Archangium violaceum: one gene and its partner. The protein of the gene in region 1 interacts with the protein of each later gene in a pairwise test. Links are inferred from orthologs where the notes say so. Each region holds a gene or a part of one and is shown on either strand. Other genes may lie near its edges. The genes, in order: topA and JQX13_RS37140.

Region 1 (8,722 bases):
CAACGACCTTCTGAAGATTCGCGATCTCCTCCAGCGCCGCCGCCGGGACATCCTCAGCGCGACCCTGGGGGCCCAGCGTGAGCTGACCGCGCTGAAGGATCAGGATCGCGACCCCGAGTACGAGGAGAACGCGCAGGCGGAGCTGGCGGACTACACGCTGTCCAGCCTGATGGAGGCGCAGCGGCGCGAGGTGATGATGATCGATGCCGCGCTGCGTCGAATGGACACGGGCGTGTTCGGGTCCTGCGTGGACTGCGGCTACGACATCCCCATCGAGCGGCTGGAGGCCCTGCCCTTCGCCATCCGGTGCGAGGAGGACGCGACGCGTCACGAGCTGGAGCTGCGCGGAGGCCCGCAGGCCACGCCGACGCTGTAGCGCCCGCCAGCGCGCGCGGCCTGGTGGGGCGCCGGGAGCCGGGACGCCCTACTGCGGCTTGCCCTCGTCCTGGAGGACCACGAACCGGTAGTTCTCCAGCTGGTTCTGGCCCGCGGTGTAGAGCACCGTGAGGAGCATGTCATAGGGGATGCTCTTGTCCGCGATGACGGAGAGCTCCCCGTTGAAGGGCGCCGCCGGGTTGCGCTCGGCGATGTACTTCAGCTTCTCCACTTCCTTCTTGAGCTGCGCATCCAGCGGCAGCACCAGCCGGTCCTGGAGCGCCTCGGGGGGGAACTGCCCGTTCCGCAGCCGCAGCACTTCCTTCTCCCCCACGAGGATGTTCTTGGGGGTGACGGTGACGGCCACGGTGTCCTTGGGCGTGGCGCGCGTGGAGGACACGGGGGGCCGCACGTCCTCGCTGGCCGTCAGCGAGGCCGACGACGAGGCGAAGGACTTCAGGAGGAACACCAGGAGGATGGTCATCATGTCCATCATCGCGGTGATGTTCAGCTCCTTGATTTCCCCTGCCGCCTCGCGCTCCTTGCGCTTCTTGCGCGCGAGCGCCTTGCGGAAGCGCATCCGCTGCAGCGCCTCGTCGTCCACTGGTGTCTGGAGGGTGCTCTCGCCCGTCTTCGACATCTAGATGGCTCCGAGGGTGACGTCCGGGAAGAGCAGGCGGTGCGGCCGCGCCTGCGTCTCGCGGATGGCGTCCATGGTCTGGATGAGCGCCTCGTAGGGGATTTCGGGGTCCGCGGCGACGATGACCTTCGTCTCCGAGGGGAAGGCCTTCTTGATCTCCACCATCTGCGCGTTGAGGGCGGCGTAGTCGTACGAGCCGTCCGCCTTGATGGGGATGGTGGGAGAGGGAGCGCCGTCCTTGCTGCCGAGGATGGCGTTCTCGCTGTTGACGAAGTGCCCCTTCTTGCTGATGAGCACGCTGAGCGTCAGCTGCGGCTTGTCCGAGTCTTGCTGCTGGGCCACCGTGGAGTTGGGCCCGCCGTAGCTCGGCGCGTTGACGTTGAGGATGCCGAAGGCCGCCAGCCCGTTGATGGACAGCAGCATGAAGAGGATGAGGTTCATGAGGATGTCGAGGTACGGGACGATGTTGAGCTCGCCCGTCTCCTCCTCCTCACGAGGCTTCAGCTTGCGCCGCGAGTAGTGGAACGCCATGGCCCCTCCCGACGCGTGGCCTAGGCGGCCCGGGCATCATCGATGGTCGTCTCGCCAGCGGCGCGGCGCGCCAGCAGGTTCTCCAGCTTGAGCGCGTTGAGCTCCATGGTCTCCACCATGCTCTTGGCGTACGAGGTGAGGAACAGGTGGAAGATGATGCACAGCACCGCGATGGAGAGCGCGAACGCGGTGTTGTTCATGGCCTTGGAGATACCGTCGGAGAGCAGGGCCTGCTTCTGCTCGGCGGGCACGTTGCCGAGCGCCTGGAACGTACCGATCAGACCGAAGATGGTGCCGACGAGTCCCACCAGCGTGGCGATGTTGGCCAGCGACCACAGCCAGGGGATGCGCGCGCCCACATGCGGGCTGTGCTCGACGAGCGCCTCCTCCACCGACTTGGCGACCTCGATCTCACCGCGGTTGGCGCGGGTGAGCCCGGCGCGGATGACCTTGGCCAGCGGCGAGTGGGGGGCGGCGGCGCACAGCTTCACGGCGCGGTCCACGTTGCCGGTCATCACCAGCTTGGTGATCTGCTCCATGAAGGGCGGGGCGTTGAGGTTGTAGCGGAACATCAACGTGACAATCCGCTCCAGGGCCACCGCGAGCGCCGCGGCCAGCCAGAACAGATTGACGAACATGAACGGGCCACCGTCCTTGAAGAACTTGATGACGGAATCCACGACGCCGAGCTTGGCCGGCGCGGCCTTCACGGCCTCCGCAGCCGCCGGGACCTGGGTCAACACCACGTCCAGCAGCTCGCTCACCATGGGAATCATCGCGAAGAGGGTCCTTTCGACGCCCGGGCCTGTCCTGGGAGCAGGCACTGAACTTCTAGAGGACCCTCCTCGGAGGTGTCAAGCCAGGGGCGGGCCATGCCCCTGAAATCCTTGAACTTTCAGCGCTTCAAGCAGCCGAGGAGGCGTTGGGGCCGTTGGCGGCGGGAGCGGAGGTGGCGGCGGCCACCTCCGGCTCGACGATCTGACGCCGGTAGTCGCACTCCTTGTTGGGGCAGGCGATGAACGGACCGTCCCGCTTGGAGTACTTCTGCACCAGGTAGGGAGACTGGCAGCTGGGGCACGCCTCCGGCAGCGGCCGATCCCAGGCGGCGAACTTGCAGTCCGGGTAGCGGTTGCAGCCGAAGAAGACCTTCCCGAAGCGGCTGCGGCGCTCGGTGAGGTAGCCCTGCTTGCAGTCCGGACACGTCACGCCGATGGAGATGGGCTTGGACGTCTTGCACTCGGGGTAGCCCGAGCACGCGAGGAACTTTCCGAAGCGGCCCCGCTTGACCACCATGGGCTTGGAGCAGTTCTCGCACTTCTCGTCGGTCGTCTCCTCCTCGATGATGACGATCTTCCCCTCGGCGTCGCGCTTGAAGTCCTTGGTGTTCTTGCACTCGGGGTAGTTCGAGCACGCGAGGAAGTGGCCCATCTTCCCCCACTTGATCACCATGACGTTGCCGCACTTCTCGCACGCCACGTCGGTCTTGATCTCCTCGCGCTTGACGTCGCGCATCTCCGCTTCGGCCTTCTCGAGCGTCTCCTTGAAGGGCCCGTAGAAGTCCTTGAGGACGGCCTTCCAGTTGGCCTCGCCCTCGGAGATCTGATCCAGCTTCTCCTCCATGCCGGCGGTGAAGGCGACGTCCAGCTCGTGGGGGAAGTGCTTGACGAGCAGCTCGTTGCAGATGACGCCCAGGTCCGTGGGCCGGAAGCGGCCCTCCACCTTCTCCACGTACTTCTTGTCCTGGATGGTGGAGAGGATGGCGGCGTAGGTGGACGGACGGCCGATGCCCCGCTCCTCGAGCTCCTTGACGAGGGTGGCTTCCGAGAAGCGCGGAGGCGGCTGGGTGAAGTGCTGCTCGTCGAGCAGCTTCTGCAGGGAGAGCGCGTCCCCGTCGTTGAGCACGGGCAGCTCGCCCACGCCGTCCTCGTCGGTGTCCTCGCCGGCGGCGCGCGCCTTCTCCTGGGCGGCCTCCTCCTCGGGGGTGAGGCTGGCGCCGTAGATGGCCAGGTAACCGGGGAACTTCAGCGTGGAGCCCGAGGCCCGGAAGGTGGCCCGGCCCGCGGTGATCTCCGCGCTCGTCTGGTCATACACGGCCGGCTTCGTCTGGCACGCCACGAAGCGGTTCCAGATGAGCTCGTAGAGCCGGAACATGTCCGCGGCCATGTCGTCGTTCATCGAGTCGAAGTACTGCTTCACCTTGGAGGGCGGGTACTCGAGCGAGGTGGGACGGATGGCCTCGTGCGCGTCCTGGGCGCCCTTCTTGGTGCGGTACACCACCGGGGCCTCCGGCAGGTAGTCCGCGCCGTAGGTCTGGCCGATGAACTCGCGCACCGCCGCCACCGCCTGATCCGACAGACGGGTGGAGTCCGTGCGCATGTACGTGATGAGCGCCGTCTGGCCCTCCTCACCGAGCGGCACGCCCTCGTAGAGGCGCTGGGCGAGCGCCATGGTCTTCTTGGCGGTGAAGTGGAGCCGGTTGGCGGCCTCCTGCTGCAGCTTGGAGGTGATGAAGGGAGCCGGCGCGTTGCGGCGCCGCTCGCGCTTGTCCACCTTGGACACCACGAACGGGGAGCCCTTCAGCTCCTCCACCAGCCCCTGGGTGGTCTCCCGGTCCTTCAGGTCCACCTTCTTGCCGTCCACCTTGGACAGCTTGGCCTTGAAGGGCGGAGGCCCGGCGGGACCCTCGAGGAGGGCGTCCAACGTCCAGTACTCCTGGGGGACGAAGGCCTTGATCTCGTCCTCGCGCTCGCAGATGAGGCGCACGGCCACGGACTGCACGCGGCCCGCGGACAGGCCCCGGCGCACCTTCTTCCAGAGCAGCGGGGAGATCTGATAGCCCACCAGCCGGTCCAGGATGCGGCGCGTCTGCTGGGAGTCGTAGTTCTCCTGGCTGAGCTGGCGCGGCTGCGCGATGGCCTCCTGGATGGCCGACTTGGTGATCTCGTTGAACATCACCCGGTAGGCGTTCTGGTGGCCCAGCTGCTGGTTGATGTGCCAGGCGATGGCCTCACCCTCGCGATCGGGGTCCGTCGCCAGGAAGACCTTGTCCACGCCCTGGGCGGCCTTCTTCAGCTCGCTGAGCACCTTCTCCTTGCCCTTGATGACCTCGTACTGGGGCTCGAAGTCGTGCTCGAGGTCCACGCCCATCTTGCTCTTGGGCAGATCCAGGATGTGGCCCACCGAGGCCTTCACCGTGTAGCCGGAGCCCAGGTACTTCTTGATGGTCTTCGCCTTGGCGGGCGACTCGACCACCACGAGGTAGTGCGGCCCCTTGCCCCGCTTGGGGGAGTCGGTGGCCTCGCCGTCCTCGGCGGAGGCCTCCACGGTGGCCAGGGCCCCATCACCCACCTTGCGGCGCGAGGAGGCCTTCTTGGCGGCCGTCTTCTTCTTGGCGGCGGTCTTCTTGCGCGCCGCCGGCTTCTTGGCTGCCTTCTTGGGGGTCGCGGTCTCCTCGCCCTCCATCTCGCCCGCCGTTGCCGTCTTTTTCGTGCGCGTCGCCATGATTTTCCTCAAACCTTCTCGAACAACCTTCCAGGATGCTGGATGACGAGCCCCGACAGCTCGAGCTCCACCAGGGCGCTGGAGAGCGCCGCGGGCGAGAGCTGGCTACCGGCCAGCACCTCATCGAATGACCTGGGAACCCTGTCCAACACCTGATAGGCCCCCCTCGCTTCCACCGAGAGCTCATCCCACGACGAACCCTCTGCTGGCGGGACCGACCGCTCGGGGTGGAACCCCACGGCCCGCCAGACTTCATGAACGGAGAGACAGGCCCGCGCGTGTCCATCACGGATGAGCGCGTTGCAGCCGGCCGCCCCCTCGTTCATCACATCACCGGGCAGGGCCAATACCGGCCGTCCCTGCGCTCGTCCCGCCTCCGCCGTGTAGAGGCTGCCAGAAGCGGCCCCCGCGCGGAGGATCAACACCGCATCCGACGCACCAGCGATGAGCCGGTTGCGCCGGGGAAAGGTCGTCGTGCTCGCCCGGACGCCGGGCGGTAGCTCACTGAAGAACACTCCGCCCCGGGCCAGGAAGTGCGGCAGCAGCTTCGCCTGGGCGGGATCCAACTCGTCCAGCGCCGAGCCCAGGAAGGCCCACGTCTCCCCGCCCGCGTCCAACGCCCCCCAGTGGCAGGCGCGATCCACCCCGGCGGCGGCTCCGGACACCACCCCCACCCCGCCCTCGGCCACCTGCCGGGCGAAGCGTCTCGCGAAGGGAAGGAAGCCTTGCTCCGGGTGCCGGCTGCCCACCATGGCCACCCGGCGGCGCGGCGGCCCCACCTGCCCCCGGTAGAACAGGAGCGGGGGCGCGTCCTCCGTGTCGGCCAGACGGGCCGGATAGGCCGGCTCTCCCTGGAAGGCCACGCCCATGGACACGGCCGCGCAGCGCTCCATCACCCGATCCGCCAGGGGTCCCAGCTCGGCAACCTCCGCCAGACGCCGGCGCACTGGCGTGGGCAGTGGCGCCTCCATCAGCCAGTCCTTCACCGGGCAGGCGGCCAGGCGGGCGAGCGCCCCCCCGGCGAAAGCACGCAGGTTCCCCAGGGTCCTCGGTCCCAACCCGGGGACTGTCCAGAGTGCCAGGAGCGTCCGCTGCTCCGCCGTGTGCGTGTCCGTCGTGATCTCCACCATACCCGACCCCCTCCTGGGCCCACCTATATAGAAGATGGGTCCGACGGCGAGGGGGCGGGACACATAAACACCCGCCCGGCGGTGGTCAAGCGGCACGTCCCCTGCAGTAGGGGGCAGCCGAGCCGATCCAAGGGGTTACGTGCCCCCTCCAGGGAGGCATCCGTCGAGAGGCCCGGGGGCTCAGCGCTGGGCGGTGGGCGCGGAATCGACCCGCATCACCACGGAATCTCCAGGCGCCACCTCCTGGATGGAGTGCGTGATGACGCAGTTGGAGGTGCGCTCCTTCACCTCGGTCACGAGGCACAGGGCGATGTTCTCCGAGGGCAGCGACGCCTTGTCGTTCTTCCTGCCGCGCGGCTCCAGCTGGAGCACGTCCTGACGGGCGGGGTCGCCCTGGCGGGTGACGGTGAAGGTGTTGCCCACCTGGACGCCATCGCCACTGCCCCTGTCGATCACCAGGAAGTGGTGCTCGGCGGTGAGGGTCAGGTACGGCACGAGCGCGGTGACGACGTAGCCCTTGAGCTCCTTCTCGTTACGCCGGGGGACCACCTGCTCCACCATCTTCTCGCCGTACGGGCCCACCAGATCCCCGCGCGAGATGGCATCCCACGTGTCCGCGACCTGTGCCTTGACGTAGTTGTCGCCGAGCGCCACCACGCGCAGGGTGCCGACGAACTCGGTGAGGTAACCCACCTGCTTGCCCGTCACCGGGTGCCTCACGTCCTGCACGGTGTGGAACACCACGTACTTGTCCCCGAGCTTCGCGTCCGCCTTGCGCTTGAAGCGCACGTAGGCGACGTCCGGGAAGGACAGCATCTCCGCCCCGTTGGAGGCCCCCTCGATGCGGCCCGCCTCGTCCAGCTCGCGCGCGGTGACGAAGCCCTGCGTCGTCACCGTGCGCGACGCCTTGGGCTCGTAGGCGAGCTTTCCACTCACCTGCACCATCTCCTCGCCGCTGGCGGGATCCATCTCGGTGGATTCGGCGATCTCCCCGGCCTCGGCCACCATCTCCGTGGGCGCCGGACCGATACCCGCCTCCACGCGAGAGGGCACTTCCTCGCCCGCGGGGAAGAAGCGCACCGGGTTGCCCGGGTAGATCCAGTGCGGGTTGGCGATCTCCGGGTTGTAGGACCAGACCTTGGGCCAATACCAGGGGCTGCCCAGGTAGCGCTGAGAGAGATCCCACAGCGTGTCGCCCCTCTCCACGGTGTGGATCTCCCCGGGAGCGGACTCACGGCCCCCCTGGCCCGGAGGAATGGCGACCTGGCCGGGACGCGGCCGGGCAGACTGCTCGTCGACGACCTCGGACCCTTCGGTCTCGTCGCCAGCCTCGGGTTCCTGATCGTCCACGTCCTGCGCCCACACAGCGGGTGGCGCGAGCACGGTGGCGAGGAGGAGCGAGGAGAGGATCCGCGAGCGCATCGGACGACTTCCTTTCGGACTGCTAGTGCGAGAGGGACGCGAGCCGCTGCTCCGCCTGGTTGGCGGCGGCCGTCCCCGGGAACTGGGTGAGGATGCGGGTGTAGAGCGCCCGCGCGTCTTCTTTTTGATCGAGCCGCAGCCGGCACTCGGCCAGCCGCAGCATTCCATCCAGCACGGCGTCGCCGGCCGGATAGGTCGCGATGAGGCGCTCGAAGCTCTTCGCCGCGGTGGCGTAGTCCTTCAGCCCCATCTGCCCGAGCCCTCCGAAGTAGAGCGCGTTGTCGGCCCGGGGGTGGCGGGGATTCTCCTGCGCGAAGCCCAGCAGGCGCTCCACCCCGCCCTCCACGTTGCCGGTGCGCAGCGCCGCCACCGCCTGATCGAACAGGGCGTCCAGCACGATGCTGTCCACCTGCTCCTTCGGCTCGTCCGCGGGAGCACTGTCGCTCTCGGCGGCGGGGCTGATGAACATCTCCATGTCATCGGGCGAGGGCTCGACGACGGCCACCCGGGTGGGCAGCGGAGGCGCGGGCTCGTTGCGCGGCTTGAGCTTCACCACCGTCAGCTCGGGCGTGGTGAAGGCGGGCTCGGGAGCGGCGGCGGGAGGGGTGGACGCGCCCGGGGCCGGAGCCGCGGCGGTGGCGTTGCGGGCCTGGGCCACGCTGGCGTGCAGCTCCATGCGCTCGAGACGCTTCTCCAGGCGCGCCTGGGTCTCGCGCATGGCGCGCACCTCCGCCCTCAGCTCCTCCAGTTCCGACGTACGAGCGGAACCAGCGGTGGCGCAGGCGGTCAGCGCGCACAGGGGCGCGATGGAAAGCAGTCGGCGAATGATGCGGTGCTCCGGCACGGCGTTCGGGGGTCCGTGCGGAAGGATAGGAAGGGCGGTCGGAGACCGTCAAGAAATCGGCCCGGACGCCGATCAGAACCGGTGTATCACGAAATTGAGGTGACGGCCCGTGAGCCCCGCGTCACGCCGGTGTGAGAAGAATCGGCTCGCATCACAGGCAGTGCAGTGCGGGAGCACCTCCACGTGGGCCACCTTCAGACCCGCTCCCAGCAACGTCCCGCGCACCGCCCGTGCGAGATCCAGCCGCACGTCCCCTCGCTCGCGAACCACCACCTCCGA
Region 2 (8,538 bases), 2.6 Mb from region 1 along the record:
GAACAACCTGGATCCGGACGTGGCCGAGCGCCCCGAGGATCTCGTCGTCTACGGCGGCATCGGCAAGGCCGCCCGCGACTGGCCGTCGTTCGATCGCATCGTCGACAGCCTGCGCCGCCTCACCGACGAGGAGACGCTCCTGGTCCAGTCAGGCAAGCCCGTGGGCATCCTCCGCACCCACCCGGACGCCCCTCGCGTTCTCATCGCCAACTCCAACCTCGTGGGCCGCTGGGCCAACTGGGACCACTTCTTCGAGCTCGAGAAGAAGGGCCTGATGATGTACGGCCAGATGACGGCCGGCTCGTGGATCTACATCGGCACCCAGGGCATCCTCCAGGGCACCTACGAGACCTTCGCCCAGGCCGGCCGCGTCCACTTCGGCTCGGATGACCTGTCCGGCCGGCTCGTCCTCTCCGGTGGCCTCGGCGGCATGGGCGGCGCCCAGCCCCTGGCCGCCACCATGAACAACGCAGTCTTCCTCGGCGTGGAGATCGACCCGCACCGCGCCCAGCGCCGCGTGGAGACGCGCTACCTGGATGTCGTCGCGAAGGATATCGACGAGGCCATCTCCCTGGCCAAGGAGGCCCAGCAGAAGCGCGTGGGCCGCTCCATCGGCATCATCGGCAACGCCGCCCAGGTGTTCCGCGAGCTGTACCGCCGGGGCCTCAAGCCGGACCTGGTCACCGACCAGACGAGCGCGCATGATCCGCTCAACGGATACATCCCCGCGGATCTGTCGCTCGAGGCGGCGGCCGAGCTGCGCCAGCGCGACCCGAAGGGCTACATCGAGAAGGCCCAGAAGTCGATGGCCATGCAGGTGGAGGCGATGCTGGACTTCGCGCGCGCCGGCAGCCACGTCTTCGACTACGGCAACAACATCCGCGCCCAGGCGCAGCTCGCCGGGCTGGAGAACGCCTTCGACTTCCCCGGATTCGTCCCGGCCTACATCCGGCCCATGTTCTGCGAGGGACTCGGGCCCTTCCGCTGGGTGGCCCTCTCCGGAGACCCCGAGGACATCCGCCGCACGGACGAGGCCGTGCTGGAGCTCTTCCCCCAGAAGGAGTCGCTGCGCCGGTGGCTCAAGATGGCGCGAGAGCGCGTGGCCTTCCAGGGTCTGCCCGCGCGCATCTGCTGGCTGGGCTACGGAGAGCGCGCCAAGGCGGGCCTGCGCTTCAACGAGATGGTGCGCAAGGGCGAGGTGAAGGCCCCCATCGTCATCGGGCGTGATCACCTGGACTGCGGCTCGGTGGCCTCGCCCAACCGCGAGACGGAGTCCATGCGCGATGGCACGGACGCGGTGGCCGACTGGCCCATCCTCAACGCGCTCGTCAACGCGGTGAACGGCGCGTCCTGGGTGTCCTTCCACCATGGCGGCGGCGTGGGCATGGGCTACTCGCTGCACTCCGGCCAGGTCATCGTCGCCGACGGCACCCCCGAGGCCGCGCGCCGCATCGAGCGCGTGCTCACCTCGGACCCTGGCATGGGCGTGCTGCGCCATGCCGACGCTGGTTACCCCGAGGCCGTCGAGGTCGCCCGGACCCGCGGCGTGCGCATCCCCGGCATCACCGAGTGACGAATGGAAACCCTGGAGCTGTTGATCCGCAACACGTCCGAGGTGCTCACCGTGGAGGGCTCCCACCAGGAGCCCGCCGAGCAGGCCCTCACCCCGCGTCCCAACGCCTGCGTGGGCGTGCGCCGGGGGAAGGTCTGGTACGTGGGCTCCGAGGGCAGCCTGCCCAAGGGCGCGGTGGGCCCCTCCACCCGGGTGGTGGACGCCCACGGGCAGTTCGTGGGCCCCGGCTTCGTGGATCCGCACACCCACGCCGTCTTCGCGGGTGAGCGCGCGGCCGAGTTCGACCTGCGCTGCCAGGGTGCCACCTACCTGCAGATCGCCCAGGCCGGGGGCGGCATCGCCAACACCGTGCGCGCCACCCGCTTCGCCAGCGAGGAGGATCTCATCCGGCTCGCCCTGCCCCGGCTGCAGCTGATGCTGGAGTACGGCATCACCACCGCCGAGGTGAAGAGCGGCTACGGCCTGTCGCTCCAGGACGAGCTGAAGATGCTCCGGGTGGTGCAGCGGCTCTCCACGCTCCAGCCCCTGGAGTTGGTGCCCACGCTCATGTGCGCGCACGCGGTGCCCGAGGAGTACCGCGAGTGGCGCGAGGCCTACATGGATCTCTGCATCAAGGAGATCATCCCCGCGGTGGCCGAGCAGGGGCTGGCGCGCTTCTGCGACATCTTCGTCGAGGAGAGCGCCTTCAGCCACGCGGAGGCGCGCCGGATCCTCGGGGCCGCCACGAAGCTGGGGCTCAAGCCGCGGCTGCACGTGGACCAGCTCACCTCCTCGGGAGGCGCCGAACTGGCGGCCGAGCTGGGAGCCAGCACCGCGGACCACCTGGAGCACGTGAGCGACGCGGGCATCCGCGCCCTGGCGGACGCGGGCGTCACCGCCGTACTCGTCCCTACCTCCACCCTCTTCCTGCGCGTGCGGCCCTACGCCCCCGGGCGCAAGCTGCGCGACGCCGGCGTCAACGTGGCGCTCGGCACCAACCTCAACCCGGGCTCCGCCATGAGCGAGAACCTGCCGCTCACCCTGGGGCTCGCCTGCCTGGAGAACGGGCTGACGGCCGCGGAAGCCTACTGGGCCGCGACCCGAGGGGCCGCGCTCGCGCTTGGTTTGAACACATACGGCCGGATTACGGTGGGAGATCCGGCAAACATTGTCGTTTTTTCGTGTTCAAACTATCGCCATCTTCCCTATCACCTGGGAATCAATCACGCACGGATTGTCATTAAAGACGGCCATGTGGTGGTAGAAAACGAGCGGGCCCTCTGTTCATGACTTCAGGTGGACAGAGGGACGTGACGGAACTTCCCGTCTGGGCCGGTCGTTATCATCAAACAAGAAGACCATGTGCCGTCTCTTCGGCTTTCGTTCCTCTGTTCCCGCTGCGGTCCACCCGTCCCTCGTGACGGAGAAGAACTCGCTTCTCCAGCAGTCGAGGGAGCACAAGGATGGTTGGGGTATCGCCTCGTATGAGGCCGAGCAACCGCTCGTCGCCCATGGGCTCGGACCCGCGTACTGCGATCCCGACTTCGAGCGGGTGAGCAGCCGTGTGTCCTCCCGCACGGTGGTGGCGCACCTGCGCCTGGCCTCCGTGGGCGCGGTGGAGAAGCGCAACGCCCACCCGTTCAACTACGGCCGCTGGTGCTTCGTGCACAACGGCACGGTGAGCAACTTCGCCCGGCACCGTGCCACGGTGGAGTCCCTCATCCGCCCGGAGCTGCTGGCGAACATCCGGGGCGCCACGGACTCCGAGCGCTGCTTCTACCTGTTCCTCACGCGGCTGGAGAAGCGGCAGTCGCTCGAGGGGCCAGCAAGCGTGGAGACGGTCGCGTTCGCGCTGGCGGAGACGATGGAGCTGGTGTCGGCCATCACCGACGAGCCGGGGCAGGCGCCGCAGGAGCGCTCGTCGATGAACTTCCTCGTGACCAACGGGGACGTGATGGTGGCGACTCGGCGCAACCGGACGCTCTTCCTGTCGGACACGGCGCCCGAGACGGGCAAACGCCCGCACCGTCTGCACGGGGGTCCCCCGAAGCCGGGGACGCAGCTCGAGCAGTTCGTGCTCGCCAGCGAGCAGCTGTCGGGCGAGGACCACTGGCACGTCATCGACGAGGAGGACATCGTCGGCGTGGACAGCGGCCTCGTCCTGCACCGGTGGAAGGTGCAGGACCTGTGCACCCGGCCCTAAGCGCCCGGTGGAGGAGGCCGTGGGGGTCATGCCCTCACTGCCAGCTGCCCAGCGGACCACCGTAGGCACCGATGTCCTCGGGCGTCCCGTCACGGTCGAGCCCGAGGAGATCGAGGCATCCGGCATCGCGTAGCGGAGAGCCGGCCGCCGGGTGGAAGTTGCCTGATTCCGCCGACACGAAGAGCGGCTCCAACTCGATATTGCCGTCCTGACCGATCTCGAACCGGGGCGGCACCTGGTGGAGGGAACGACGGGAGCGGGGGTTGGCTCCTCGAGGGAAGATGGTTCGACGCAACCGGTCAGCACAGACCCACGAGCAGCGGAGCGGACAGCGGGGAGCGCACGTTCATGAGCCAGACCCCAAGCAATCACCAGACCAGCGTCAGCCCTTGCTGGGGGGCCCCAGGCTCGGCGCGCCCCAGTCGGTCACGGTGACGGGCACCGTCATGTCACCCTCCACCCGGAAGGAGTGACGCGGTGCCTGCGCTCCGTCCGCGGAGAGCTCGGGGCACCACGAGTCCTCCAGCCAGAGCTCGAACGAGACGTCCGCCTCGAGCGCGAGCCGCACCGAGCCCATGTAGTGCTCGCCCTGGCGGCGCAGGTGGAAACCCGGAGTCGCATCACCCCCGAGCGATGGGTCCGAGCCCACCACGGTGACGATCGCGTTGGCCGGGGTGTCCGAGGGCACCGTCACGTCGAAGGTGACGGTGGCGTGGGGATACTCCTGGGGAGGTGGCTCGATGGCGCCACACCCCACCAGCATCGCGCTGGCGAGCGGGACGAGCAGGAAGCACTTCGCTGCGTGGGAGAGGGTCATGGGCACAGGATAGACCCGGAGTGGATTCCCCCGGACAGCGAGTGGGGAGACGAGCCTTCCTCCGAACGGTCCCGGGGGAAGAGGAGGCCTTACGATGTTCGCCACCCGGCAACACCGCCTCGGAAGGTCTTTTCCAGCATCTCGACGAAGCGGCGCACCTTGGCCGGCACGTAGGGAGCGGGCGCATAGATGGCGAACACCCCGCGACCCACCGGGATGAAGCGTCCGAGGACGGCTTCGAGCCGCCCGGCCTCGAGATCCTCCTCGACGAGGTAGCGAGGCAGATCAGCGATCCCGAGGCCGGCGAGCGCGGCCTGTCGCAGGGCGTGGGTGTTGTTGACGTGCAACCGGCCCGAGACGCGAATGGGGGTGGTGTGCTCCGAGTCCTCCGAGGCGCGCAGGTGCCACGTCTCCACGGGCTGGCCCGCGACGAACACGATGCATTCATGGTTCGTGAGCTCGCCGGGCCGACGCGGGCGACCTGCCCGGGTGAGGTAGTCGGAGCTGGCGCAGAGCACGCGCCGATCATCACCGAGCCTGCGGGCCACGAAGGCCGGCGGCGGCTGGGACGTCATGCGGATGGCCACGTCGATGCCCTCCTCGACGAGATCGCTCCTCCGGTCCGAGAGCTCGACGTGAACCTTCACGGTGGGATACGCGCGCTGGAAGGCGAGCACCACCGGCATCACCTGGACCTGGCCGAGCACCGTCGGCGCGGTGACGCGCAGCGTGCCGTGCGGCGTGTCCTGGACGCTCTCCGCCTCGCGCTCGACGGACTCGATGGACTCCAGGATGGAGCGGGCCCGCTCACAGTAGCGGGCACCGGCCTCGGTGAGCTGCATGCGGCGCGTGGTGCGCTGGAGCAGCCGTATCCCGAGCCGGGCCTCGAGCCGCGACACCTGCTTGCTCACCGCGGAAGACGTCATGCCCAGCTTCGCCGCGGCGGCGCTGAGCGAGCCGGCGTCGACGACGGTAACCAGGATGGACATTCCGGTGATGGCCTCGCGGTGCTCCAGCATTCGTGAATCCCCGTCAAGAGTGCTCGTCCCCGGGAAGCCTTTTTCATCTGCCAGGAAAGACGCAAGTTCCGGGTCATCGAGGCGCTGGCCTCGAGCCGTCCACCTTCTTCCGAGGAGAGAGCCACCATGGCCCCCGCCAAGATCCAGAAAGCCCTCATCGTCAGCCCCAGCGATACGAGCCGGTTCGAGCTCGTGGAGCGCGAGGTTCCCCAGCCCGGCCCGTACGATCTCCTGGTCGAGGTCAAGGCCGTCTCCGTCAACCCGGTCGACACCAAGGTGCGCGCGAAGCGGCCGGGCCAGGTTCTCGGCTGGGATGCCTCGGGCGTCGTCATCGCCCGGGGCTCGGAGGTGAAGCGCTTCCGCGAGGGCGACGAGGTCTTCTACGCCGGTGACATCACCCGGGAGGGAACGAACGCGTCGCTGCACGTGGTGGACGAGCGCATCGTCGGCCACAAGCCGCGCAAGCTGGACCACCTCCACGCCGCGAGCATCCCCCTCACGGCGCTCACGGCCTGGGAGGGCCTGTACGAGCAGCTCCGTGTCGAGCAGGGCGGAACCCTCCTCGTCATCGGGGCGGCCGGCGGCGTCGGCTCGCTCGTCGTGCAGATGGCGAAGCGGCTGACGAGGATGACCATCATTGGCACGGCCTCCCGCGACACCACCCGGGACTGGGTGAAGAAGATGGGAGCGGACCACGTGGTGAACCACCGCGAGAACCTGCCCGCGCAGCTCGCGGCGCTCGGCCTGAAGAACGTGGATGCCATCTTCTGCTGCATCGGCACGGACGCGCACTTCGAGACGATGGCGGAGCTGATCGCGCCGAGCGGGCGCATCGTGTCCATCGTGGAGCCCGAGCAACCGCTGCCGATGGGGAAGCTCTTCAGCAAGAAGGCGAGCTTCTCGTGGGAGTTCATGTTCTCGAAGTCCATGTACAAGACGAAGGACCTGGCCTCCCAGCAGGCCATCCTCGACCGCGTGGCCGACTTGTTGGACGAGGGCGTGCTCACCTCGACCCTGACGGTGGACGCGGGCGTGCTGGAGCCCGCCGCGCTCGCCGAGGCGCACCGGACCCTCTCCTCCGGCAAGATGGTGGGCAAGCTCGCCTTCCGCCTGTAGGCGAGCTCAGTCCGGCTGCTCCTCGAGCTCGACCAGCACCTGACCGTTGGTCTCGTCGAGGAGCGCCTTCCGGAACGCATCCACCTGGGAGACGGGAAGCTCGAGCCGGTAGCCCACGGTGACCGCGTACTCCTCGGAGAGGACCTGGGCCTCGTGGGCGGGGAGCAGCCGGCGCACGCCCTCGATGTTCGCGTACTCCAACTCGACGGCGAGGCGCGCCTTCCGTACGCGCTCGCGGGTCGGCAGGCTCTCGAGTGCCTGCTGGACGCAGCCGGTGTAGGCCCGCACCAGCCCGCCCTTGCCCAGCAAGGTGCCACCGAAGTAGCGGGTGACGACCGCCGCCACCTCCCCTACCCCGCCGTGGAGCAACGCCGTGAGCATCGGCCGGCCCGCGGTCCCATGCGGCTCGCCGTCGTCACTCATCCCCACCGTGCTGGTCGAGCCGGGCGGCCCCACCACGTAGGCCCAGCAGTTGTGGTTCGCGTCGGGGAAGTCCTCGCGGACCCGGGCGACGAAGGCCTTCGCCTCCTCCACCGTCGGCGTGTGGGCGACCGTGGTGATGAAGCGGCTGCGTTGGATCTCCTGCTCCACCCGGTGGAGGCCCGCGGGAATGAGGTAGCGCTTGTCCTCGCCCATCAGCGCTCCGAGGGCAGCCACGCCTCCAGCAACTGCGTGGGCCTCGAGCCCCAGGCCTCGGCCACCAGCTCGCGGGACTCCTCGCCCGTGTCCCGGAGGGTGACGCGCAGGAACTCGCGGGGCGCGGCCTCCGGAATCCTATCCAGCCACTCCACCAGCACCGCGCCGTCCCCGCCCACCAGATCCAGGAAGCCCGTGGCGTACAGCTCGTCGTAGTCGGCCAGCCGGTAGAGGTCCGCGTGGTACAGCGGCACCCGGCCCCGGTACGGGTAGACGATGGCGAACGTGGGGCTGGCCACCTCCGAGCGCGACACGCCCGCCCCCTCGGCCACGCCGCGCACCAGGTGCGTCTTGCCCGCGCCCAGGTCGCCCACCAATCCCACGAAGTCCCCCGGCTGAAGCAACTGTCCGAGCCGGACACCCAACCGGTGCGTCTCCTCGGGTGAGCCCGAGAGCACCGTACGGCTCAGTGAGGGCGCGCTCATCGGTTCCACCTCGTCCACACGTTGCACAGCCCCTTGGCCACATCCGTGGCGATCAACCCCAACCGGCCGCGACGGGCCACCATGAGGTCTCCCGAGAGCCCATGCGCGTACACGGCCGTCCAGGCGGCCTCGGGGAGCTTCAGGCCCTGCCCCAGCAGAGCACCCAGGAGGCCACTCAGCACGTCGCCCATGCCACCTGTGGCCATGCCCGGGTTGCCCGTAGGGTTGACGAAGACGGAGCCATCGTGGTGCGCCACGAGCGTCCGGGCGCCCTTGAGCACCAGCGTCACCCCATGCGTGCGAGCGAAGTCCCGAGCCACCTCCACGCGGGCCTTCTGCAGATCCTTGGTGGGCACACCGGTGAGCCGAGACATCTCGCCCGGGTGCGGGGTGAGCACCAGCGGTCCCTTCGCCCGGCGGAGCACCTCGAGATCGGTGGCGACGGCGTTGAGCGCGTCCGCATCCAGCACGGCGGGCACCTCCATGCGCGAGAGCAACGTGCCCAGGAGCTTCACCGTCTCCTCGCCGCGGGGGATGCCCGGGCCCACGACGAGCACGTCCTTCTTGTCCGCTGCGGCCAGCAGGGGCTCCAGGTCCGCCATGCCGAGCGGCCCTCGATTCTCCAGCGGCCACCCCATCACCTCGGGCGTATGGCCGAGCACCGACTCCACCACCTCGGAGCGGGTGGCCACGGTGACGAGCCCCGCGCC

The links.
Region 2: the proteins of topA (region 1) and JQX13_RS37140 interact in binary tests that used the Escherichia coli proteins (3 or more experiments, as listed by UniProt). The link is inferred for Archangium violaceum from one-to-one orthologs.

The regions. Positions count from the first base shown.
Region 1 is NZ_CP069338.1:11,354,023-11,362,744, forward strand. What follows is about bases 2,249-5,431. They hold topA (type I DNA topoisomerase), read right to left. Parts: upstream 5,048-5,431; coding sequence 2,450-5,047; downstream 2,249-2,449. Other genes in these bases: JQX13_RS48025 (MotA/TolQ/ExbB proton channel family protein), read right to left, coding at 2,249-2,322; JQX13_RS48035 (DNA-processing protein DprA), read right to left, coding at 5,056-5,431. Also shown: JQX13_RS48010 (TraR/DksA family transcriptional regulator), read left to right, coding at 1-376; JQX13_RS48015 (ExbD/TolR family protein), read right to left, coding at 425-1,015; JQX13_RS48020 (ExbD/TolR family protein), read right to left, coding at 1,016-1,546; more of JQX13_RS48025, read right to left, coding at 1,567-2,248; more of JQX13_RS48035, read right to left, coding at 5,432-6,177; JQX13_RS48040 (LysM peptidoglycan-binding domain-containing protein), read right to left, coding at 6,358-7,599; JQX13_RS48045 (tetratricopeptide repeat protein), read right to left, coding at 7,622-8,317; peptidoglycan editing factor PgeF, read right to left, coding at 8,516-8,722. UniProt on the Escherichia coli protein: Releases the supercoiling and torsional tension of DNA, which is introduced during the DNA replication and transcription, by transiently cleaving and rejoining one strand of the DNA duplex.
Region 2 is NZ_CP069338.1:8,738,754-8,747,291, reverse strand. The notes cover bases 5,540-8,538. They hold JQX13_RS37140 (YigZ family protein), read right to left. Parts: upstream 7,365-8,538; coding sequence 6,714-7,364; downstream 5,540-6,713. Other genes in these bases: JQX13_RS37130 (NAD(P)H-hydrate dehydratase), read right to left, coding at 7,825-8,538; tsaE (tRNA (adenosine(37)-N6)-threonylcarbamoyltransferase complex ATPase subunit type 1 TsaE), read right to left, coding at 7,343-7,828; JQX13_RS37145 (zinc-binding alcohol dehydrogenase family protein), read left to right, coding at 5,718-6,707; JQX13_RS37150 (LysR family transcriptional regulator), read right to left, coding at 5,540-5,591. Also shown: hutU (urocanate hydratase), read left to right, coding at 1-1,573; hutI (imidazolonepropionase), read left to right, coding at 1,577-2,842; JQX13_RS37165 (class II glutamine amidotransferase), read left to right, coding at 2,913-3,755; JQX13_RS37160 (hypothetical protein), read right to left, coding at 3,790-4,050; JQX13_RS37155 (hypothetical protein), read right to left, coding at 4,138-4,572; more of JQX13_RS37150, read right to left, coding at 4,662-5,539.